DNA from 3 places in the Anaerobacillus sp. ABA4_114 genome. Region 3 is predicted to be linked to each of the others. Evidence: a T-box and tRNA genes for the amino acid it is inferred to sense, from the RefSeq annotation. Region 3 holds a T-box; the other regions hold tRNA genes.
The links. A T-box is a leader RNA that pairs with one kind of tRNA and senses whether it is charged. The one in region 3 lies ahead of tyrS (tyrosine--tRNA ligase), so its partner is inferred to be a tRNA-Tyr.
Positions count from the first base shown of each region.

Region 1: it has a tRNA-Tyr gene. The T-box ahead of tyrS (tyrosine--tRNA ligase) is inferred to sense a tRNA for this amino acid. The anticodon was not compared.
Region 2: it has a tRNA-Tyr gene. The T-box ahead of tyrS (tyrosine--tRNA ligase) is inferred to sense a tRNA for this amino acid. The anticodon was not compared.

Region 1 covers NZ_JBSWUM010000001.1:1,797,912-1,803,590, reverse strand. Annotated here, with positions in the region: gene ACXAEY_RS09155 (SDR family oxidoreductase) at 1-309, opposite strand, end outside; gene ACXAEY_RS09150 (bifunctional 5,10-methylenetetrahydrofolate dehydrogenase/5,10-methenyltetrahydrofolate cyclohydrolase) at 436-1,281, opposite strand; ZMP/ZTP riboswitch at 1,321-1,403, opposite strand; tRNA gene ACXAEY_RS09145 (tRNA-Arg) at 1,585-1,658, opposite strand; tRNA gene ACXAEY_RS09140 (tRNA-Gly) at 1,742-1,815, opposite strand; tRNA gene ACXAEY_RS09135 (tRNA-Gln) at 1,820-1,894, opposite strand; tRNA gene ACXAEY_RS09130 (tRNA-Tyr) at 1,898-1,982, opposite strand; tRNA gene ACXAEY_RS09125 (tRNA-Met) at 1,997-2,073, opposite strand; tRNA gene ACXAEY_RS09120 (tRNA-Pro) at 2,085-2,161, opposite strand; tRNA gene ACXAEY_RS09115 (tRNA-Arg) at 2,184-2,260, opposite strand; tRNA gene ACXAEY_RS09110 (tRNA-Leu) at 2,269-2,353, opposite strand; gene kynU (kynureninase) at 2,498-3,799, shown strand; gene ACXAEY_RS09100 (hypothetical protein) at 3,863-4,048, shown strand; gene ACXAEY_RS09095 (spore coat protein) at 4,062-4,319, shown strand; gene ACXAEY_RS09090 (alanine/glycine:cation symporter family protein) at 4,431-5,679, shown strand, end outside.
Region 2 covers NZ_JBSWUM010000001.1:4,025,487-4,031,165, reverse strand. Annotated here, with positions in the region: rRNA gene ACXAEY_RS20950 (23S ribosomal RNA) at 1-487, shown strand, start outside; rRNA gene rrf (5S ribosomal RNA) at 750-866, shown strand; tRNA gene ACXAEY_RS20940 (tRNA-Asn) at 877-951, shown strand; tRNA gene ACXAEY_RS20935 (tRNA-Thr) at 955-1,030, shown strand; tRNA gene ACXAEY_RS20930 (tRNA-Glu) at 1,040-1,114, shown strand; tRNA gene ACXAEY_RS20925 (tRNA-Val) at 1,139-1,214, shown strand; tRNA gene ACXAEY_RS20920 (tRNA-Thr) at 1,298-1,373, shown strand; tRNA gene ACXAEY_RS20915 (tRNA-Tyr) at 1,383-1,467, shown strand; tRNA gene ACXAEY_RS20910 (tRNA-Lys) at 1,472-1,547, shown strand; tRNA gene ACXAEY_RS20905 (tRNA-Gly) at 1,554-1,628, shown strand; tRNA gene ACXAEY_RS20900 (tRNA-Gly) at 1,638-1,711, shown strand; tRNA gene ACXAEY_RS20895 (tRNA-Ala) at 1,716-1,791, shown strand; gene rocF (arginase) at 2,010-2,912, shown strand; gene ACXAEY_RS20885 (aspartyl-phosphate phosphatase Spo0E family protein) at 2,937-3,125, opposite strand; gene sigW (RNA polymerase sigma factor SigW) at 3,337-3,897, shown strand; gene ACXAEY_RS20875 (zf-HC2 domain-containing protein) at 3,917-4,540, shown strand; gene cdaA (diadenylate cyclase CdaA) at 4,722-5,540, shown strand; gene ACXAEY_RS20865 (CdaR family protein) at 5,540-5,679, shown strand, end outside.
Region 3 covers NZ_JBSWUM010000001.1:1,164,779-1,170,457, forward strand. Annotated here, with positions in the region: gene ACXAEY_RS05720 (transglycosylase domain-containing protein) at 1-1,908, opposite strand, end outside; T-box leader at 2,044-2,269, shown strand; gene tyrS (tyrosine--tRNA ligase) at 2,319-3,590, shown strand; gene rpsD (30S ribosomal protein S4) at 3,694-4,296, opposite strand; gene megL (methionine gamma-lyase) at 4,640-5,679, shown strand, end outside.

The DNA.
Region 1 (5,679 bases), 630 kb from region 3:
ATCATTCTTCATGAACGAAAGTAGCATAACACCAGCATTGTTAATGATCATATCAACTTTGCCGTATGTATCTTTCGCCTCTTTAACCAAGTTTTCCATGTCTTCTTTTTTGGTAACATCCGTTTTCACTACGAGCGCTTTTCCGTTCGATTGATCATTTAAAGACTGAGCGAGATCAGTTAACTTCTCTTCTCGACGTGCAGCAAGTACCACGTTAGCTCCTTCATCAGCTATATGGCGTGCGATTGCTTCACCTATTCCGCTGCTTGCGCCTGTAACGAGTACAACTTTACCTTCTAGTTTCATTATTCATGCTCCCTTCACTAATGATCTTTCATTACGAGACTAACACAGTATTCCCAAACCAATTAGTAAAATGCTCATGAAATGTGCTTTCCTACATAAAAAAACTCGGGATCATACCCGAGTTTTTCGTTAGCTAATTACAGATTTTTCTGCAGCATCTACCGTATGTTTTAATAACATCGCGATCGTAACAGGACCAACGCCTCCTGGAACAGGAGTAATTGCTGACGCCCTATCTTTTGCTGTTTCGTATTCGACATCACCGATATTGCCTTTGTTGTAACCAGCATCGAGAACGATCGCTCCTTCTTTGATCCATTCACCCTTGATGAACTCTGGCTTTCCTACAGCGGCAACTACGATGTCAGCTTGACTAACATGTTTTGCCAAGTTAACAGTTCTCGAATGACAAGTCGTGACTGTAGCATTTTCATTTAAAAGAAGAGCACCAACGGGCTTTCCAAGGATAGGACTTCTTCCTACAACGACCGCATGCTTACCTTCAGGATTAATGTCATAGTCTTCCATAATCTTCATAATTGCTGCAGGGGTACAAGATGGGTATGTACCAAACCCTAGAGCAGTCTGTCCGTACCCTTCACTCGTCACGCCATCGACGTCTTTCTCGATCGCGATCGTCTCAAATGCAAGGCGTTCGTCGATTTGAGACGGCACAGGATGCTGAAGCAAAATACCATGGACAGCATCATCGCGGTTCAGTTCTTCTATGGTTTCAAGCAACGTTTCGGTGGTTGTTTCCTCTGGCAGATGAATCTTTTTTGATACAATCCCTATACGTTCACATGCATTCCCCTTCATTCGCACGTACGTTTCAGAGGAAGGATCATCTCCAACAAGGATCGTTGCGAGGCTGGGCGTAACACCTTGTGTTTTAAGTGCTTCCACTCTTTCTTTAAGCTGTTCTTTCACACGATTTGCAACTGCTTTTCCATCTAATAATTTGGATTCTGACATGAACTCATTCCTCCTAGACAGTGTTAAGAAATATCACTATTTCTTCGCCCAGACGACCGGCTTTATTCATTACAGCTCCCTTGTGGTTACTTCCACATTTGTCGTCAGTTACTGCAATAAGGTTTCTACGGATATAGTAGCATATTAAGCGGGAAAATCAAGAGATACGAGTGCGAATATACGCAAAAATTAATAATGGGTTGATTTTTCACGCGAATGTTCGCCTTTTTGAACTCCTCGTCATTATCTTCACTCACAAAATAAAACCTCCGAGTGGTGTAACCACTCAGAGGTTTTGAGATACGCGCCTTAGAGGATTCGAACCTCTGACCCACAGCTTAGAAGGCTGTTGCTCTATCCAGCTGAGCTAAAGGCGCATGGTAGTATGTGTGATACGATAACTGAAAGTTAGTATACCACGTTTTCCATTCTTGGAAAAGTCTTAATTAAAATTATGTAATGGAGCGGGTGATGGGAATCGAACCCACGACATCAGCTTGGAAGGCTGAGGTTTTACCACTAAACTACACCCGCAAAATGGCTGGGCTAGCTGGATTCGAACCAGCGCATGACGGAATCAAAATCCGTTGCCTTACCGCTTGGCTATAGCCCAAAATGGTGGAGGGGGACGGATTCGAACCGCCGAACCCTGAGGGAGCGGATTTACAGTCCGCCGCGTTTAGCCACTTCGCTACCCCTCCACTATTTAATTATATGGTAGCGGCGGAGGGGATCGAACCCCCGACCTCACGGGTATGAACCGTACGCTCTAGCCAGCTGAGCTACACCGCCACGCTATGTGATGGTCGGGAAGACAGGATTTGAACCTGCGACCCCTTGGTCCCAAACCAAGTGCTCTGCCAAGCTGAGCTACTTCCCGATTTCATCGCTATGTTATGTAATGGCGCGCCCGAGAGGAGTCGAACCCCTAACCTTCTGATCCGTAGTCAGACGCTCTATCCAATTGAGCTACGGGCGCATCTATTCTGGTGCGGGTGAAGGGACTCGAACCCCCACGTCGTAAGACACTAGATCCTAAGTCTAGCGCGTCTGCCAATTCCGCCACACCCGCATGTGGTTTTGTTCCGTTTCAGCGACAATTAATATAATAACACCCTAAGCCAAAACACGTCAATCATTATTTCAAAAAAACATTTAGTTTTTTCATATCGGGCTATGTAAGCGTTGACAGCTTCTCATTCTTTACCATACGATTATGATACTAAAGGAGCTGAGTAAATTGAGTGTACCACAGTCCATTTATTATGCAAAAGATCTAGACGAAAAAGACCCTCTACGCCACTTCAAAAATGAGTTTTATACTCCGGACCATTCCATCTACATGGATGGCAATTCACTTGGCCTTCTCTCAAAACGAGCTGAAGCTTCTCTACTCCAATCGATTGACGATTGGAAAACGCATGGAATCAATGGTTGGACAGACGCGGAGCAACCATGGTTTTATATGGCAGAAATGCTTGGCAAGATGACTGCGCCCCTTATCGGAGCAAAAGAAGACGAAACGATCACAACAGGTTCGATCACCACTAACCTCCATCAAATGCTAACAACGTTTTACAAGCCATATGATAAGAAAACGAAGATCATCGCTGATTCACTCACTTTCCCTTCAGATATCTATGTAATAAAAGCACAGCTAGAGCTTCACGGACTATCACCAGACGAACATCTCATTCAGGTGCAAAGTTCAGATGGTCGTACGATTGATGAAGACGACATTATTAAGGAGATGACGAACGAAGTCGCACTAGTCCTCCTCCCTTCTGTCTTGTATCGTAGCGGTCAATTACTCGACATCAAAAAAATAACTCGAGCAGCAAATAATAAAGACATCATAATAGGGTTCGACCTTGCGCATTCCGTCGGTGTCATCCCTCATCACTTACACGAATGGGGCGTTGACTTCGCGGTATGGTGCACGTACAAATACTTAAACAGTGGCCCTGGTGGTGTCGGCGGTCTTTATGTCCATGAAAAACACCTAGGAAAGAAACCAGGCCTTGCAGGTTGGTTCAGCTCGAAGAAAGACGTTCAATTCGATATGAGTCATGACCTTGATCATGCACAAACCGCTGGAGCATTTCAAATCGGGACACCTCATATTTTCAGCATGGCTTCATTGATTGGTTCGTTAGAAATTTTTTCTGAAGCGGGCATTGAACAAATTCGAGAAAAGTCGTTAAAGCTCACGAAGTACTTAATGGAGTTAACGGCTTTAAAACTGAATCGCTTTGGCTTCACTATAGCTAACCCTGCAGAGGACCATCGCCGTGGTGGCCATGTTTGTTTAGAACATAACGAAGCTGCTAGAATTTGCAAAGCGTTAAAAAACAAAGGCGTGATTCCTGACTTTCGAGCTCCAAACGTCATTCGTCTTGCACCGATCTCGTTATATACGTCGTTTGAAGATGTGTGGAACGTTGTACATATATTAGAAGAAATCATGGCTACTAAAGAGTATGAGCAATTCACAAACAATCGAAACATCATCGCGTAAACGCGTATAAAAAGTCCCTCAACATTCAATATTAAGATTGATTCAATAGAAGGAGGGACTTTTATGGAACAGTTGAATGAATTGGAGTTGCAGAACCTTCGCCACATGATCGGTGGTCACGACACGCTGGCAAATAAACTTGATACGTATGCCCAAACTTGTACTTGTCCTGAACTAAAGCAAATGCTGCAAAAAGATGCGCAAGATGCAAGAAATACAAAACAACAGCTTATGTCTTTTTTAGGTTAAGGAGGAGAAAGTAATGAATGAGAAGGATATGGTCAACGATTACTTGTCAGCTCTAAATGGAAGCCTGATCAACTATGGTAGTGTTATTTCACAATGTGATAACGAACAACTGCGTCAGACGCTTCAACAAATAAGAAATACTGATGAACAAAGGCAGTATAACCTTTATCACTACGCAAAACAAAAAGGGTACTATCAGCCAGCAGCACCTGCGCAGATGCAAGAAGTACAGCACGTTAAGAATCAGCTTAACGGCCAACAGCCTCAATAATAAACAGCCGGTTTGACCCGGCTGTTTTTTTTATTGTTCCTTAGACTAAGTTTCACATTCCCTATTTTTGGATATTAAAGTTATACACTATATTCGTAGGGAGCGATTAGAATGGAAACGATTCTTAATGCGATCTCGGAGTTCTCCGGATTCATATGGGGCTATCCGATGATGATTTTACTCTTAGGAGGAGGGCTTTTTTTAACCATCCGACTCGGCTTTTTTCAAATTATTTTCTTCCCCCACACCTTGAAACATACGATCGGTAAAATTTTCGAAAAAAACAAAGGCGATGGAACGATCTCGCCATTTCAGGCTTTCACATCTGCTCTAGCATCTACTGCGGGAGCTACAAACATTGTTGGCGTACCGGTTGCGATTGCGTTCGGTGGACCAGGCGCGATCTTTTGGATGTGGGTCGTTGCCATCATCGGGATGTCGACGAAATACTCTGAGATCGTGTTGGGTATCAAGTATCGAGAAAAAAACAAAGATGGGGTTTATGTTGGTGGGCCAATGTATTACATACGTAAAGGACTTAACTGGAAATTCGCATCATGGCTCTTTGCATTCGGTCTAATGATTGAAATTATACCGGGCGTCATGGTACAAACAAACTCGATCTCTACCTTAACCGAAGGATCATTCGGTCTCCCTACCTGGTTGACGGGTATCATTCTGATGATTCTTATTTCAATCGTAGTGTTTGGAGGAATTAAAAGAATAGGATCTGTTGCAGAGAAAATCGTACCGTTTATGATCCTAACCTACATCGGAGGCGCTATCGGTGTGATGGTGATCAACATCGACCAGTTTCCTGAAGTGATGAAGCTGATTTTTGTCCATGCATTCCAACCGATTTCTGCAGCAGGTGGCTTTGCAGGTGCTGGGTTTGCTGCAGCAGTCCGTTGGGGCCTTGCGAGAGGACTATATTCGAACGAAGCTGGAATGGGAACTGCTTCGATCGCACACTCCGCTGCTCACACACCACACCCTAGCCGACAAGGTCTTTGGGGAATATTTAGTGTCTTCATTGATACGATCGTTCTTTGCACAATTACAGCTTTCACCGTTCTCGTATCTGGAGCGTGGAAGGATGTGAAACCTTCTAATGCATCGGATATGGTCTCTGACGCATTTGCTGGATTGATGGGAGAAACGTGGGGCCCAATTTTCGTATCCTCCCTTCTTCTCATCTTTGTCATTAGTACCATCGGTGTCCTGATCTTCTATGGAGAGAAACAAGCAGAATACCTATACGGGTCTAAAGCTTCTAAAGTGATGAGGGTGGTTTATATTTGTGCCGTATTTGTCGGAGCAATCGGTGGCCTTCAGTTCGTATGGGAACTAGTTGATCTCA
Region 2 (5,679 bases), 2.9 Mb from region 3:
GGCCATCGCTCAACGGATAAAAGCTACCCTGGGGATAACAGGCTTATCTCCCCCAAGAGTCCACATCGACGGGGAGGTTTGGCACCTCGATGTCGGCTCATCGCATCCTGGGGCTGAAGTAGGTCCCAAGGGTTGGGCTGTTCGCCCATTAAAGCGGTACGCGAGCTGGGTTCAGAACGTCGTGAGACAGTTCGGTCCCTATCCGTCGCGGGCGCAGGAAATTTGAGAGGAGCTGTCCTTAGTACGAGAGGACCGGGATGGACACACCGCTGGTGTACCAGTTGTTCCGCCAGGAGCATAGCTGGGTAGCTACGTGTGGAAGGGATAAGTGCTGAAAGCATCTAAGCATGAAGCCCCCCTCGAGATGAGATTTCCCACAGCGTCAAGCTGGTAAGATCCCTCAGAGATGATGAGGTTGATAGGTTCGGGGTGGAAGCGTGGCGACACGTGGAGCTGACGAATACTAATCGATCGAGGGCTTAACCAAACGAAAAGTAAAGCAGGCTTGGTCATATTCGCAGACCATTGGAGCTCTTGAACAGAAGGCGTTTTCCGCCTGAAGTGAAAGAGTGAAATGGGCAAGAATATAGCCTGCGGCACTAGACATCGCGAAAAATGTTATTGGAATACGTTGCGAGTGCTATCTAGTTTTCAGGGAATGAAAAAATTCCTTGATTTTCTTTCAAGCATATAGTAATATATATCTTGTCCTTGGTTAAACACTTTGTGGTGGATCAACCATTGATTAGTCTGGTGATGAAGGCGAAGAGGTCACACCCGTTCCCATGCCGAACACGGAAGTTAAGCTCTTCAGCGCCGATGGTAGTTGGGGGCTCTCCCCCTGCAAGAGTAGGACGTCGCCAGGCTTGTCATTATTCCACAGTAGCTCAGTGGTAGAGCAATCGGCTGTTAACCGATCGGTCGTAGGTTCGAATCCTACCTGTGGAGCCATTTGCTTCCATAGCTCAGCAGGTAGAGCACTTCCATGGTAAGGAAGGGGTCATCGGTTCGAATCCGGTTGGAAGCTCCAAGACAACATGGCCCGTTGGTCAAGCGGTTAAGACACCGCCCTTTCACGGCGGTAACACGGGTTCGAATCCCGTACGGGTCACCAACTTAATTTATTGTTTTACTCTGTGGAGGATTAGCTCAGCTGGGAGAGCATCTGCCTTACAAGCAGAGGGTCGGCGGTTCGAGCCCGTCATCCTCCACCATTTCATTTATAATGAAGATTACATTCTCAGGAGTACTCTAAACAGAGTGCACTGTTTTTTGTTTGTAAGTTCAGATATACTTCGCCGGTCTAGCTCAATTGGTAGAGCAACTGACTTGTAATCAGTAGGTTGGGGGTTCAAGTCCTCTGGCCGGCACCATCTATTTGTGGAGGGGTAGCGAAGTGGCTAAACGCGGCGGACTGTAAATCCGCTCCCTCAGGGTTCGGCGGTTCGAATCCGTCCCCCTCCACCATTTAGAGCCATTAGCTCAGTTGGTAGAGCATCTGACTTTTAATCAGAGGGTCGAAGGTTCGAGTCCTTCATGGCTCACCATTTTTCGCGGAAGTAGTTCAGTGGTAGAACACCACCTTGCCAAGGTGGGGGTCGCGGGTTCGAATCCCGTCTTCCGCTCCAATATCATATGCGGGTGTAGTTTAGTGGTAAAACCTCAGCCTTCCAAGCTGATGTCGTGGGTTCGATTCCCATCACCCGCTCCATAATGGGGCCTTAGCTCAGCTGGGAGAGCGCCTGCCTTGCACGCAGGAGGTCAGCGGTTCGATCCCGCTAGGCTCCACCATTTATCCTTATATATCGGTATAAGGTTTTTTTTATGTCTAAATTTCCTCAACTATTAAACCTCTTCTCGGAATTACTTCTCCTCTTGTACTTATAAATATCCGAAAATTCGTAGAAATGTTGTCATGACATGAATACTTATTCAAAAAACTGTCCAGTTGAGTCATTAAAAACGGAATGGTTACAATATAGGTAGACATAACTCTAGGAGGACGAGATATGAATAATCAACTATCGATAATTGGAGTACCTATGGATTTAGGTCAAATGAGACGTGGGGTCGATATGGGACCAAGCGCAATAAGGTACGCAGGAATTGTAGAACGATTAGAGAAACTGAATTATGATATAGAAGATCTTGGAGATATTGAAATCGGTAGACCTGAGCAACGTCCAGAGAATCAAGACCATCAGTTAAAGAATCTAAAAGAAGTTGCAGATGCTAGTGAAAAGCTTGCTTCAAGGGTTAACGAAGTGATTGAACGTAAGCGCTTCCCGCTCGTATTTGGAGGAGATCATAGTATCGCAATTGGTACACTCGCAGGAGTTTCGCAGAGCTATAATAATCTTGGTGTGATTTGGTACGATGCTCATGGAGATTTAAATACTGCAGATACATCACCATCCGGTAATATCCATGGTATGCCGCTTGCGGTGAGTCTAGGTATTGGCGATGAGTCGTTAACAGGAATCGCAGGTTACAGTCCAAAGATTAAACCTGAGAACATCGTCATTATCGGAGCTCGTTCTCTTGATGAAGGTGAGCGAGTGTTGATAGAGGAAAAAGGAATCAAAGTGTTTACGATGCATGAAATCGATCGATTGGGAATGACAAAAGTGATGGAAGAAGCAATTGCCCATGTGTCCAATGGCACAGATGGTGTTCATCTAAGTCTTGATCTTGATGGACTAGATCCTCACGATGCACCAGGTGTTGGTACACCAGTTCTTGGAGGAATCAGCTATCGTGAGAGCCACCTCGCTATGGAGATGCTTGCGGAATCGGATATCCTTACTTCTGCTGAGTTCGTTGAAGTGAATCCTATTTTGGATGAGAAGAATAAGACAGCAACAGTAGCTGTTGCACTGATGGGATCTTTATTCGGAGAAAAATTAAAATAACATGATTAACGGCTCTCTAAGAAGTTAGAGAGCCGCTGTTTTATTATTTTTACATTCATCGTATTTATTCAGTAGGTTATCAAGATAAGTGCTGATTTCTACTATTTCTGAGGAACTTAATGGCTGCTTTCTTGCTAAGAGATTCATCTTCTTACGAGAGTCTTCAATTTCCTTAAGTAAAATTTCTTTTTCCCGCCCCTTTGCAAAATCCATTTGCAGACCATCCCTTTCATTCATTTTCCTCTATATACCCGATATGTATGGATTGAAAACCTCTTTTTTAGAAATATATGTATTTTGGTTATTAATAAAGTTTTCTCGTGCTAAAATAGGGGAGGATAAAAAAATTATAAAAAAAAACGAAACTTTATTTTTCCTGGAACGTATTGAATAATAGCCGCAGGGAATAGCGGGGGTTGGATATATGGATGCCATTGTAAAAAGAATAATAGTACAAGTAAGGAAAGGGGACCACGATGCTTTTGGTGAGCTTGTGGAGCTCTATAAGGATCGTGTTTTTGCACTTACTTACCGAATGCTTGGTAACCGTCAAGAAGCTGAAGACGTGGCGCAGGAGGCATTTATTCGAGCTTATACAAACATTGATCGCTATCAAATCGATCGAAAGTTCTCAACATGGTTATATCGCATTGCAACAAATTTGGCGATCGATCGAATGAGAAAGAAGAAGCCGGATTATTACCTTGATGCTGAAGTCTCTGGCACTGATGGCCTAACGATGTACTCACAAGTAGCTGCTACTGATCAATTGCCTGATGATGAAGTTGTTTCTCTTGAAGCACAAGAGGGTATTCATCAAGCGATATTAAGTCTTCCTTTGAAGTATCGTTCTGCTATTACACTTAAGTATATTCAAGAGCTTTCACTAAAAGAGATTAGTGAAATTCTTGAATTACCAGTCGGTACTGTGAAGACCCGTATCCACCGTGGGAGAGAAGCACTTAGAAAGAAGTTACGTGAGTGATGTGAAAGGGGGAGAAACTATGAAATGCCCTGAAGAAATTGTACGAATGATGCATGACGTACTTGATGATGAAGCAACGAGAGAAGAACAACTTACGGTGCAAAACCATTTAAAAACCTGTGCTGACTGTAAGCACCATTATGATGAACTTAAAAAAACAGAATCATTTCTCCTCAGCACGCCTTCTCTTAAGGCACCCGATGGTTTTACATCAAAGGTAATGCAGCAACTTCCTCAAGAAAAGAAGACCGTTTGGATTAAGAGATGGATGAAATCTCATCCGCTGATGGCAGCTGCAGTTCTCTTTCTAGTATTAATGGCAGGATCAGTATATTCTTCATGGACGAGTGAAGATCAAATGACAGCTTTATCTGGTAATCTGACGTTTGATAAGGAAACAAATACGGTTATCGTTCCGGAAGGTGAAGTAATAAAAGGAGATTTAACTGTTAAGAACCGCAATCTTGAAATCGAGGGGAAAGTCGAAGGTGATGTTCTCGTTATTAATGGAGAGCAATATATGGCTTCTGCGGGTCAAGTAACAGGGGAGATCGAGGAAGTCGATCATATTCTTGATTGGACATGGTATCACTTAAGACAAGTATTTATAGATATTGGTGATGTGTTTTCATCTGATAAGTAATCACACTTAAAACCGCTCTTAACCGAGCGGTTTTTTTTCGATTTTAAATCGATTTGAACAAACACGGTTGACTTTGAACATACTAAAAATATGATATAATTAAAAAGTTACCAACGTTTTCAAGATGTGTAACGGTTAGGAACCACAGGCTAAATTCACTATGTTTGGAGGAAGAGCCGTGCTGCCTGTTGCTAATGTGAATGTACTTGACTACATAACAGAAATTATAGATATTTTGCTAGTTACTTATGTGATTTATAAAATTATCATGTTGATTCGAGGGACTAAGGCTGTTCAGCTTTTAAAAGGAATCACCGTTATTATTGCGGCATGGTTTTTGAGTAGCTTCTTTGAACTTAATACGCTGCATTGGATTCTGGAGCGGGTGGTGCTTTACGGATTACTCGCGATCATCATCATTTTCCAGCCAGAACTAAGACGGGCATTAGAACAGCTTGGTAGAGGTCGATTGTTCACTCGTTCTGCAGTAGAGGAAGAAGAAACGAACAAAATGATCGAAGCGATTATCAAATCTACCTCTTATATGGGGAAGAGACGTATCGGTGCATTAATCTCGATCGAAAGAGAAACGGGGTTAAACGATTATGTAGAAACTGGTATTCAGATGAATGCGAAATTAACTTCTGAGCTTCTCATCAACATCTTTATACCGAATACTCCGCTTCATGATGGAGCTGTTATTTTAAAGAAGGACGAAATTTTGGCAGCTGCCTGCTATCTCCCATTGTCTGAGAGCCCCTTCATTTCGAAAGAACTCGGGACGAGACATAGGGCAGCATTAGGAATAAGTGAAGTGACGGACAGCTTGACTCTTGTTGTTTCTGAAGAAACTGGTAGTATTTCACTCGCTAAAAATGGAGAGCTTCATCGAAATGTATCAGAGGAGGTACTTCGCGACCTACTCACTGGAGAACTCAATACGGCTGTTACGAAGAACGATACTTCCAATCGTTGGAGTAGTTGGAGGGGGAAAAAATAATGGACAAGTTGCTGACAAGTAATTGGTTTGTCAAGATTATCTCGTTTCTTCTTGCCCTTATGCTCTATACTATTGTTGCTATGCCAGACGCTTCAACTTCTGGAGGGGATGGATTGCTCAATCCTGAGGGAGACTCCTA
Region 3 (5,679 bases):
ATGCTGGTAAACAACATTCCCATCTCGATCTACAATTTTATCGATCATATAGGCATCGACGAATTTACCGCCATTTGCAAATGTTCCGAAGGCATTGGTGTTTTCTTCAACACTTACACCTCGTTGTAATGCACCGATGGACATCGATGGATTGGTTCGATCATCTAATGTCAGAGTGCTAAAGCCCATTTTCACTAGGTACTCGGTAGCTTCTACCGGGTTTAGCTTAGAGTATATACGAGCAGCTGGAACGTTATAAGATCGTTCAAGAGCCTTTCTTGCTGTTACTAGACCATGATAGTTTGAAGAGTAGTTGTTCGGGTTAAACGCATTTTTCCCTTCAATCGGAAGGTCAGGAATAATGTAGCCCGGCTGAACCTTTCCAATTTCCATAGCTGGCGCATAATCTAGTAATGGTTTCATCGTTGATCCGTTTGACCGGTATGCATTTGTCGCATGGTTAAGAGCTTCTTGGCTAAAGTCTCTCCCCCCGACAAATGATAGGATCTTTCCTGATTTATTCTCGATTAGAATTCCGCCGACTTGCATTGGATATTCTTTGTTAACCATCTCACCCGTCTCAGGATCCTGTACGGATACTGTTTTAGGGCTTTGGAAATAGCTGCCGTTATCAAGAACTTTATCTCTCGCAGCATTCATCGATTCGTATACGTTCTTATGGATCGTTGTGTGGATCTTATAACCATTCTTTCTAAGCTCTTTTTCAGCATTATTCATAAACTCGATGAAAATCTTTGAATCTTTTTCTACTTCAGCCCATTTAAGTCCCATTTTCTCAGCACTTTGTTCTACTGTTCTTGCTGTAACGTTTGCATCATACGTAATCCTATTGTATTGATTGACGCTTTCTGCTAGTTTCTTTCCGTCGTAGCCCTCTTCGTTGGCAATTTGCTCGGCGAGAACAGTTTTAGCGCGATCTTCTATTTCAAACGTCAAGTATGGATACTTCTCAAACGGTGAAGGAGAGGACTTTGCTAGATTTCCTTCGATATCGTATTCTTTTGCTTTAGTGTATTCTTCCTCAGTTATCGACCCTTCTGTATACATGCGGTAGAGGACAAAATTCATCCGGTCGATACCAGGTGTAAGATCATCTTTCACGACTCCTGAGTTTGTAAAAGGAGTGTATGTATACGGGTTTTTCGGTAGTCCTGCAATGAAAGCTGCTTGTGGTAGGTTTAATTCACTAGCGCTCACACCAAAGATTCCTTGTGCTGCAGATTGAATACCTGCAATGTTTCTGCCAGAAGCATTTCGACCGAACGGTACGACATTAAGGTATGCTTCAAGAATTTCTTCCTTTTCAAAGAAGTTTTCTAAGCGCAAAGCTAAAAGCATTTCTTTCGCTTTACGTTCAAACGATACTTCTCTCGTTAATATTTGGTTTTTCACAAGCTGTTGAGTCAACGTACTACCACCGGTACGATCTTCAGAGTTCGTGAGCTCTTGAAGAATCGCTCGTCCTATTGCTTTTGGAACAATGCCTTCGTGGTCATAAAAATATTCGTCTTCAGTTGAAATGACTGCCTTTTGTACTAAAGGGGACACGTCTTTTAGATCGACTTCCTTTCGTTCTATATCAGACCGAAAGTTACCGAGAAGAACATCGTCAGCAAAGTATATCTCACTTGTTTCTTCATAGTTATAGACGTCTCTCTTCATCTCATCATAGGAGCGAATCGGTTCATCTTTTACTAGAGATGCAAAGTAACCTGCACCAACACCTCCGGCAAACAAGCCGCCCATAAGCCCAAGTACTAGAAAAATTAAGAATAAATTCCAAACAACTTTATAAGCGATCCTTGAGCCAGTTAAGATGTTGTACTCTTGCAATCTATCGATGAACGCGTTCCACTTCGACCTGATAGAAGAAAAAAGCTCTCGCATTCCTATACCTCCTCAATTAATCCTATATATTATAGCATATCTAGTCGATATTTGTATAAAGCTTCCTTAAGGAACAGGGGCTAGAATTGACATTAAGGTACAAAGTATGATATTAATTTAGTTAGATTTTTAAACGGGTATGCGAAGAGTGGACGAAGTAGCGTTTTCCTCCCTATTTCAGAGAGTTGGTGGCTGGTGTGAACCAATATAAAGGGAAATGTGAATTACTTCCATGAGCATCTGGTGTGAAGGGCGAAATGCCTGTGTAGCATCAAGACGGACCAGGCCGTTATCCTGATGAAGTGGGAGGAAGGTTATTTCCTTCAACAAGGGTGGTACCGCGATCAAACTCGTCCCTTACCAGGGGCGGGTTTTTTATGTTGAAATTTACTTTAAAAGGAGTCAGTCACATGCATATTTTAGATGAACTAGAAGCTAGAGGGTTAATCAATCAGGTAACTGATGAAGCGGGTCTTAAGAAAGAGCTTTCCGAAAACAGCATTGGAATCTATTCTGGTTTTGATCCGACTGCAGATAGTCTGCATATAGGACACCTTCTTCCAGTACTTGCTCTTAGAAGGTTTCAGCTTGCTGGTCATACACCGATCGCACTAGTTGGAGGTGCGACGGGACTTATTGGAGATCCGAGTGGACGTGCGAATGAGAGGACACTAAATTCTGAGGATATCGTTCAAGAATGGACGAACAAGCTACAAGGACAGCTCGCTCGCTTTCTTGATTTTGAGACTAGTGAAAACCCAGCAAAAGCTGTGAACAACTTTGATTGGATCGGCGGGTTAAACATCATTCCATTTCTACGTGATATTGGAAAGAACTTTGGGTTGAACTACATGCTAGCAAAAGATTCTGTTTCATCCCGTCTCGATGCAGGAATTTCTTTCACTGAGTTCACGTACATGATCCTTCAGTCTTATGATTTTCTTGAATTGTATCGTAATGAGAACTGCCGTCTGCAAATCGGCGGTAGCGATCAGTGGGGGAACATTACTGCTGGACTAGAATTGATTCGTAAAGAAGAAGGATCAGAAGAAGGGGAACGTCCTAAAGCGTTTGGCGCAACGTTTCCACTCGTTACAAAGAGTGATGGATCTAAATTTGGTAAATCAGAAGGCGGCGCAATTTGGCTTGATGCAGACAAAACGTCTCCTTATGAATTCTACCAATTCTGGATCAATACAGATGATCGCGATGTAGTAAAATTCCTATATTACTTTACTTTCTTAAGCGTCGAAGAAATTAAAGAACTTGAAGCTTCTAATAACGAAGCTCCTGAAAAGAGAGAGGCTCATCGTAAATTAGCTGAAGAAGTAACGAAACTTGTTCATGGTGATGAGAAGCTTCAGCAAGCGATCAACATTTCAAAAGCTCTGTTCAGCGGTGACATAAAAGAGTTGACTGCAGATGAAATTCGTCAAGGTTTCAAAGATGTACCTTCTTACCATGTTGAAGAGGAAGAAAAAGGCTTGATCGATTTGCTTGTAGAAGCTGGTATCTCGTCTTCAAAGCGACAGGCTAGAGAAGATATTAAGAATGGTGCGATCTATATTAACGGAGACCGTAGTCAAGAAATGGATAAGGTCATTTCTTCTTCAGATCGGATTGAAGGACAATACGTTATTATTAGAAGAGGAAAGAAAAAATATTTCCTTCTTACATTCTAATCTTGCAAGGCCGGTAATCATAATGTGATTACCGGCCTTTTGCTATCGGGATAAAAAATAAAAAAAACCTCGGACAAAAAGTCCGAGGCTTTTAAGAAACAGCTTAACGAGAGTAGTACTCAACGATAAGAGCTTCAGTGATTTCTGCAGGAAGTTCAGAACGCTCAGGAAGGCGAGAGTACGTACCTTCAAGCTTATCTGCATCAAAAGTAAGGTATTCTGGAACAAAGTTGTTCACTTCAATAGCTTCTTTGATGATGTCAAGGTTGTTAGACTTCTCACGAACACCTAGTACTTGACCAGTTGCTACGCGGTAAGAAGGAATATCAACACGTTTGCCATCAACTGTGATGTGGCCGTGGTTAACTAGCTGACGAGCCTGACGGCGAGTACGAGCTAGACCCATACGGTAAACTAGGTTATCAAGACGAGATTCAAGAAGAATCATGAAGTTCTCACCATGAACACCTTTCATTTTACCAGCATCATCGAATAGACGACGGAATTGACGTTCAGTCATGCCGTACATGTGACGAAGCTTTTGCTTCTCTTGAAGCTGAAGTCCATATTCAGAAAGCTTTCTACGCTGGTTAGGTCCATGTTGACCTGGAGCGTAAGGGCGCTTTTCCAATTCTTTACCTGTTCCACTTAGAGAAATACCAAGACGACGAGAAATTTTCCAACTTGGTCCTGTATAACGAGCCATAATTAGCTCCTCCTTTATCACTATTTTTATTGGTATAAAATAAAAACAGTGTCGTGATTCCGATTTGTGCACATTATGTTTTCACACGCCTTCACCTTGCAGCCGGAGGTTACGCGGCGCACCTATTAATAGGAACATAATGAAATCATAAGCCGTCACGATGCTGCCATTTCTATTTTACACAACTGTCATTGTACCTTTTCTATCGACCCGTGTCAACTTGCTTCGTTTCCTCGCTAGTCAGGTATTTCTACAAAAACTGAAAATCCTCTTCACCTTATTTAAGAAAGCGCTTACAATGTAATTGTATGATACATAGATTGGAGATAGAGGGGGAGCTACATTGAGAAAAGAAAGTCGATTTGAAACTAGAACGATTCATGAAGGTTATGATTCTCATACACATCATAACAGTCTTGCATCGCCTATATATCAAACTTCTACGTTTACGTTTGAAACCGCCGAGGCAGGCGAAAAAAGGTTTGCAGGGGAAGAGCCGGGATATATCTATTCTAGATTAGGAAATCCTACTGTGAAGATGTTAGAAGAACGGATCGCTTCACTAGAAGGAGCAGAGGCTGGTTTAGCGTTTGGATCAGGAATGGCTGCTGTTTCAGCAGTCCTATTCCACCTAGTTCGTTCAGGTGATCATATTTTGTGTTCAGAAGGTGTTTATGGGTGCACATTCGGATTATTGCAATTAATGAAAGAAAAGTTTTCAGTAGAGCATGACTTACTACCTCTTGATTCAAGAGAGCAGATCTTGCAAGCAATTCAACCAAACACGAGTGTCATCTACATTGAAACACCGATCAACCCCACTTTGAAATTGATCGATTTAAAGATGATCTCTTCAATTGCCAAGGAAAGAGGAATCACCGTCGTAGTCGATAATACCTTTTCTACGCCGTATCTCCAAAGACCTTTGGAATTTGATTGCGACATCGTCTTGCATAGTGCAACGAAATACATTGGTGGGCATGGTGACGTTGTAGCTGGTCTAGTCGTTGGTGATCATGAGATGATTTCTTCAATAGCGAAATCGACACAAAAGGACATTGGAGGTATCTTATCACCATTCGATGCTTGGCTTTTATTAAGAGGGTTGAAAACACTGCCTCTTCGCATGGACCGCCATTGTGAGAACTCGCAATCAATCGTTCACAAATTGAAGGAACATCCTAAAATTAAGAAAGTCATGTACCCTGGTTTGGAAGAGTCTCCGTCATATTCGATCGCAAAGAAGCAAATGAAAAAGCCTGGCGGGCTCATATGTTTCGAGCTAGAGGGCGGGAAAGCAGAGGCGCAGGCCTTCATGAATAGACTCGAAATGATTAAAATTGCTGTAAGTTTAGGTGATGCAGAAACGCTGATACAACATCC